3 regions of the Kitasatospora nipponensis genome follow, and region 3 is predicted to be linked to each of the others. Evidence: riboswitches for the same ligand, from Rfam matches in the RefSeq annotation. Region 3 holds a riboswitch; each other region holds the start of a gene.
What was found. A riboswitch is a leader RNA that binds a small molecule or an ion and turns the genes downstream of it on or off. The one in region 3 is predicted to bind cobalamin.

Region 1: linked by a shared signal. The riboswitch ahead of ABD323_RS21440 (cobalamin biosynthesis protein) and the one ahead of ABD323_RS26955 ((2Fe-2S) ferredoxin domain-containing protein) in region 3 are both predicted to bind cobalamin.
Region 2: linked by a shared signal. The riboswitch ahead of cobN (cobaltochelatase subunit CobN) and the one ahead of ABD323_RS26955 ((2Fe-2S) ferredoxin domain-containing protein) in region 3 are both predicted to bind cobalamin.

What each region holds. Positions count from the first base shown of each region.
Region 1 covers NZ_BAAALF010000078.1:19,468-21,721, forward strand. Annotated here, with positions in the region: gene ABD323_RS21440 (cobalamin biosynthesis protein) at 1-817, opposite strand, end outside; cobalamin riboswitch at 945-1,081, opposite strand; gene ABD323_RS21445 (RNA-guided endonuclease InsQ/TnpB family protein) at 1,387-2,254, shown strand, end outside.
Region 2 covers NZ_BAAALF010000203.1:8,426-10,679, forward strand. Annotated here, with positions in the region: gene ABD323_RS34400 (hypothetical protein) at 1-211, opposite strand, end outside; gene ABD323_RS34405 (GNAT family N-acetyltransferase) at 210-680, shown strand; cobalamin riboswitch at 947-1,070, shown strand; gene cobN (cobaltochelatase subunit CobN) at 1,176-2,254, shown strand, end outside.
Region 3 covers NZ_BAAALF010000119.1:10,659-12,912, reverse strand. Annotated here, with positions in the region: gene ABD323_RS26960 (formylglycine-generating enzyme family protein) at 1-652, opposite strand, end outside; cobalamin riboswitch at 751-921, shown strand; gene ABD323_RS26955 ((2Fe-2S) ferredoxin domain-containing protein) at 953-1,387, shown strand; gene ABD323_RS26950 (N-acetylglucosamine kinase) at 1,401-2,254, opposite strand, start outside.

The sequences.
Region 1 (2,254 bases), on a different contig from region 3:
GACCGCCCAGCCGCACGCCCAGCGCGCCGGCGAAGGCCGACTCGGCCTGCCCGGCGTTCGGGCTCGGGTGCGCGGAGCCGTCGCGGCGCCAGACGCGCCAGGCGGTGCGCCGCCCGGCGGGCGGCGCGGCCGCCACGGTGAGCAGCGCGGTCAGCCGGGCACCGGGCCAGCCGGCCAGGTCGTCCAGCCGGGCCGCCGCCCAGCCGAACCGGCGGTACTTCGCGGACTTGTGACCCACCATCGCGTCCAGCGTGTTGACGGCCCGGAAGGCGAGCAGGCCGGGCGGGCCCGCCAGCGCGCCCCAGACCAGGGCGTTGACGACGGCGTCGGCGGTGTTCTCGGCCACCGACTCGACCACCGCGCGGGCGATCTGCGCTCCGTCCAGCGCGCTCGGGTCGCGCCCGCACAGGTGCGGCAGCCGCTCGCGGGCCGCGTCCAGGTCGTCCGCGGCGAGCGCGGCGCCGATGGTGCGCGCCTCGCGGGTGAGCGAGGTGCCGCCGAGCACCGTCCAGGTGGCGAGCGCGGCCGTGGCCACGGGGGCCGCGGTGGCGACAGGGGCCGCGCCACGGGTGCGCGCGAGCGCCAGCCGCTCGACGCCCACCGCACCGGCCGCCACCGCGCCCACGCAGAGCGCGGTGTGCAGCGCCCCGGCGCCCCGGTGGTCGCGCCACAGCGCGCGCTCCAGGCGCCCGGCCGCCCGGCCGAAGACGGCCACCGGGTGCCCGCGCCCGGGGTCGCCGAAGCGGGCGTCGGCCGCGTATCCGGCCAGCGCGCCCACCGCGTAGGGAAGGGTTGCCCGCACCGCACCCACCGGCATCAGCCGGCCGGCGGGACGGCGGGCGGGAGGGTGGGTGGAGCGGCCGGGCCGGGCCGTGGCGGGGCGGGCAGCATCAGGATGTGTCCTCACTCAGGGTCCGCGCCCTGGATCGACGAACCGGGGGCGAGAGTCTCCTGGCTCCCCGGGTAGCTGACACACCCTCGGGCCTTCCAACGATCCTGTGGCGGACCGCCGTGACCATGACGTCGAGCGTGCTCCCCGGTGACAGTGGCGGGACCGCGCCGGATTCGCACCGGCTTCCTCTCTGTGCCTCCGTATGGCCCGTGGATCCCATCACGGCCCGGAACCGGGAGTCAACCGCGCCCCCGGAGTGGTGGATCACACCGGCGGCCCGGTGGCGAACCGTCACCAGGTGATGCCCAGGCCTTCAGGCCGGGGAGGAATCCGATGTCCCACGTGGCGGGTCAGGTGCAGCCGATTCGCCGCCGGGCGGATCGGCGTCCACCATCCGTGACCCCCCGGGGCCCAGATCACCGTGTCCGCTGTCAGTGGTGCGTGGCATGGTGATCGTCAGTCGGATTGGTGTGTGGGTTGCGCCGGGGGTGTCAATGGAGAGCGGGGATGCCGGATTCGCCCGGTACACCTATCGGCTTCGTGTGTCGTCCACCGCCTTGTCCGGCCTCGAAGCCGAATGGGCCCGCTGTCGGTGGGTGTGGAACGAGTGTGTGGCGAAGTCCCGTCAGCGTTCCGTCGCCAACCGCACCCGCCCCGAGGGCGGCGAGAAGGTGACGTGCGGTCCGGCCGAACTGGACCGGATGCTGACCGAGGCCCGTGCCGCCATGCCGTGGTTGCGCGAGGGCGCGAGCGTTCCGCAGCAGCAGATCGTCCGGGACTTCGCGAAGTCCCGGACGAAGGCGCTCAACGATGTGAAGGACCGCCTGCCGATCAAGCGCCGCGCGGGGATGCCGAAGATCAAGAAGAAGCGCGAGGCGCTCCCGTCGATGAACTACACCCGGCGCGGCTTCCGTATCAAGGACGGCCGCTTACACCTGGCGGGCGGAATCGTCCTGATGGTGGTGTGGTCCCGCGACCTGCCCGCCGACGCGAGCAGCGTGCGCGTGTACCGCGACAGCGTCGGCCACTGGTACGCCTCGCTCGTCGTCCCTGTCGAAGCGCAGCCGCTCCCCGCCGTCGGTCGCTGCATAGGCATCGACTGGGGAGTGACGGAGACCGCGACCACCACCAGTGACACCCATGATCTTCCCCACCCGGAGCACGGACGCGACGCGCGGGTGAAGCTGACCCGGTATCAGCGGCAGATGGCTCGCAGGAAGCCGGGACGCGGTCAGGGTGCGTCGAAGGGCTACCTTCGCGCGCAACGGAGCACGGCGAAGGCTCACAAGAAGATCGCCCGGCAGCGTCAGGACACCGGCCGCAAGTGGGCCAAGGCCGTCGTGCGAGATCATGACCTGATCG
Region 2 (2,254 bases), on a different contig from region 3:
GCAACGCGGCGGGCAGCACCCCGAGGGCGGCGACGGCGGCCGGCACCAGCAGCGCCCCTCCGGTGCCCGGCACGGCCGCCCACAGCTGCGTCGGGCCGGCGGCCACCGCGATCCCCAGGGTCGAACCGACGTTCAGCGCCGACCGTGTCCGCCACCGCTCCGCAGACACTGTCGACAATCCCCTGGCCAGGCTGGTTAGGGTGGTTCGCATGACGTCCCCGCTCCGCCTGGAGAAGATCACCCCGGACAACGTGCTGGCCGCCTGCGCCCTGGAGGTCCGCCCCGAGCAGCGGGAGTTCGCCTCCCCGGTCGCCCAGTCGCTGGCCGAGGCCTACGTGCACCAGGAGATCGCCTGGCCACGGCTGATCGTGGACGGCGAGCGGGTGGTCGGCTTCCTGATGGCCTTCTTCGGCGTGCGCTTCGACCCCGCCGACCCGCGGGACCGGCCCCGCGACGGCCTCTGGCGGCTGAACATCGCCGCCGGGGAACAGGGCCGCGGGTACGGGCGGTTCGCGGTGCGGGCGGTGGCCGAGGAGGTCCGCCGGCGCGGCGGGACGCGGGTGACCACCACCTGGGGGCTCGGCGAGCACGGTCCGCAGGGCTTCTACCTGGGTCTGGGGTTCCGTCCCACCGGGGAGCTCAGCGGCGACCAGGTGGTCGGCGAGCTGGACCTGCCGTAGTGCGGCAGCGCGGGCGGCGGCGGCCCCGGCGTCCGCACCCCGTCGCGCGCCTCTGTCGTGGGGGCACAGGGGCGGGCGACGTGGAGCGCGGGGCGTGGGCCGGACCCCCGTGTCAGTACCGGCCCAAGCACCCGTCGCGGCCATCGTGGCCCACCCCCGTATCGCCGCCGTATCGCCGGCCGGCGGGCCCGCCACCGCGGGACCCGCTCGCCCCCGGTCGGCCCGCGGCGGCCGCCCGTTAGGATGGCGCCGGACGGGCCGGTCGGCCTGTCCACGCCAGAGACGGCGTCAGGGGAGGAAACCGGTGCGAAGCCGGTGCGGTCCCGCCACTGTGACCACGGTTCAGTCGCCGTGGGAGCCAGGAACTCCTGCCGTCCTCGACCCTCCCCCCAGCCTTCGGCCGGGGTTCCCCCACGGGGCGCGGACCCCGAGGAAGGCACGCCGTATGCGCACCGTCATGCCCGTCACCGCCGACCGCCGCGGGAGGGCCGCCGCGTGATCCTGCTCCTGTCGACCTCCGACACCGACCTGCTCTCCGCCCGCGCCGCCACCGGCCCGGTCGGCTACCGCCTGGGCAACCCGGCCCGCCTGACGCCCGAGCAGCTGCCCGAGCTGGTGGAGGGCACCGACCTGGTGGTGGTGCGCCTGCTGGGCGGGCGCCGCGCCTGGCAGGAGGGGCTGGACGCACTGCTCGCCGGCCCGCGCCCGGTGATCGTCCTCAGCGGCGAGCAGGCACCGGACGCCCAGCTGATGGAGCTGTCCACCGTCCCGGCGGGCCTCGCCGCCGAGGCGCACGCCTACCTCGCGCACGGCGGCGCGGCCAACCTGGCCGAGCTCGCCTCCTTCCTCAGCGACACCGTGCTGCTCACCGGCCACGGCTTCGCGGCGCCGGCCTCCGCCCCCGACTGGGGACCGTTGGAGCGCGCCGCCCGCCGCACCGAGGGCCCCTCGGTCGCCGTCCTCTACTACCGCGCGCACCACATGAGCGGGAACACCGCCTTCGTGGACACCCTGTGCGCCGCGATCGAGGACGCCGGCGGGCAGGCGCTGCCGTTCTACTGCTCCTCGCTGCGCGGCGCGCCGGACGAGCTGCTGGCCGAGCTGGGCCGCGCCGACGCCATCGTGACGACCGTGCTGGCCGCCGGCGGCACCCGCCCGGCGGACGCCTCGGCCGGCGGCGACGAGGAGGCCTGGGACGCCGGCGCGCTCGCCGCGCTGGACCGGCCGATCCTCCAGGCGCTCTGCCTGACCTGGTCGCGGGAGACCTGGGAGGGCAGCGACGACGGGATCTCCCCACTGGACACCGCCACCCAGGTCGCGGTGCCGGAGTTCGACGGCCGGCTGATCACCGTCCCGTTCTCCTTCAAGGAGCTGGACGAGGACGGCCTGACCGTCTACGTGGCCGACCCCGAGCGCTCGGCCCGGGTGGCCGGGATCGCGGTGCGGCACGCCCGGCTGCGGCACATCCCGGCCGCCGAGCGGCGCCTGGCGCTGGTGCTCTCCGCGTACCCGACCAAGCACGCCCGGGTGGGCAACGCGGTCGGCCTGGACACCCCGGCCAGCGCGGCCCGGCT
Region 3 (2,254 bases):
CGCGGAATCCCACGTCGTCGACCTGGAACGTCGGGTGGCTGCGGCGCCGCGCGGAGGTCCGGCAACTCCACTGCTCATCGAACCAACCACCGCCGCGGAGCACCCGGTAGGCGCCGTAGACCTCGGCGTCGTAGACGTCCCAGCACCAGTCCCAGACGTTGCCGAGCATGTCGTGGAGCCCCCACGCGTTGGGCCGTCTGCCACCCACCTCGTGGATGCGCTCGTGCGAGTTCCCGCGGTACCAGGCGATCTCGTCGAGCTCCCCGTAGCGCGGCCCGGTCGTCCCGGCCCGGCAGGCGTGCTCCCACTCGGCTTCGGTCGGCAGCCGGTACCCGTCGGCGGACTCGTCCCACTCGATGACGTCGGCCTCGGCACCGAAGTGGTAGGCGGGCGTGAGGCCGGCCCGCTGGGACAGGGCGTTGCAGAACCGCGTCGCGTCCCACCAGGAGACGGACTCGACGGGCAACCGGTCCCCGGACGTGGCACTCGGCCGACGGCCCGTGATCCGTGCGTACAACGCCTGGGTGACCGGGGATGCCGCGAGCTGGTAGGGCGCCAGGTCGACCGACCAACTGCGCCGGGTCCGCCGGTCCGACAACGTCACCCGCCCCGGCGGGATGGCGACCAGCTCGTTCCCCGTCATCAGGTCCATGATCCGGGGATCCTAGCGAGACATTCGCGTCGACGTGGGCTGCGTCACTGTGGGTTGACGGGCCGTCGCCGGGTGCGGCAGGGTCGCGCACGAGATGCACGAGCATCCGAGACCACGGTGTGCAGGAACCCGGTGCGAGTCCGGGGCGGTCCCGCCACTGTGACCGGTGTCCGCCCCTTCCGGCGAACTCCGCCCGGCGGACGGGCGGTTCGGAGGTCCGGGGTACGGCGCCGGGAGTCAGAACACTGACCCGTGGTTTCTCCGACGGTTGGGGCGCGGACCCCACGAGGGAGTTCTGCGATGCCACCGGTCGACCCTGCCCGCCCGCCGGGTGTGGACGTCATCGTCTGCCGTGGCTGCTGCTGCGGCAGCGCCACCAAGCGCCCCGGCACCGATCACGCGGGCCAGTTGGCCGCCCTGGGTGCGGCCGTCGAGTCCCTGCCGGACGCGAAGCTGCTGGTCACCGAGTGCCTGGGGCCGTGCGAGGTCGCCAACGTCGTCGTCGTGCGCTCCCGCGGGCGGCTCCCGGGCGAACCGCGGACCGGGCCGCTCTGGTTCGGGAACCTGACCGACCCGGCCGACACCGCCGAGCTCTGCGACTGGGTCCGCCGGCTCGGCCGACGGCCGTCGGGGGCGGGGGCGGCGGCGGGGGCGGCGCTGCCGGCGGCGCTGGAGTCGCTGCGGATCCCCGCGCACGGGCCCGGCAGGCGCACGCGCGCGGCTCCGGCGCAGTGAGCGCCACCTCCGGTCAGCCCGGGCGGGCCGCGAGTCGGGCGGCGGCGGCCACCGGGTCGTCGGGCGAACCGACCGGCCCGGGCGGGGCGGCGGCGCGCAGGCGGGCGGGCAGCCGGGCGCGGATCGGGGGGGGGGGGGCGGCGGCCACGGGGTCGCGGGCGGACCCGACCGGCCCGGGGGGCCCGTCGGCGCGCAGCCGGGCGAGCAGCCGGTCGCGGATCGGGCCGGGCGTGGTGGCGACGCTGCCGGCCAGCACGATGGGCTCGCAGGGGTGGTGGATGGCGCGGATCAGCTCGACCAGTCGGGCCGAGGCGGCGTCGGCCAACCCCTCGGCGGCCGGGTCGCCGGCCAGGGCCAGCTCGCTGACCAGCGGGGCGAGGGTGGCGAGCCGGTGCGGCGGACCGTCGTAGGCCCAGCGCACCAGGGCGGTGGGATCGGTGACGCCGCACGCGGCCAGCACCGCACGGCCCAGCGGGTCGGTGGGCCGCGCGTGCGCCTGGCCACCCCCTCCACCGACCCCGCCGACCCCGCCCCCCCCGCCGCCAAGCGCCCGCCCGAGTCCGCCGGCGGTCGCGGTCACCACCGGGTCGGCCGCCCCGGGAGCGGAGCCGGGGTCGAGGGTGGCGGCGTCACCGTCGGCGCCGGGGTGGGAGATCCGGCAGCAGATGGTGCCGGTGCCCGCGATCAGCACCGTCCCGGCCGCCGCGCCGCTGCCCGCCACGAACGCCACCACGGCGTCGGAGACCAGCCGCACCGGCCCCGGCAGGCCGAAGGCCGTCCGGCAGGCGGCCGCGAAGACGTCGCGGTCGGGCAGCGCCCGCAGTCCGGACAGGCCGAGCACGCAGCCGCCGACCTGCTGCGGATCCC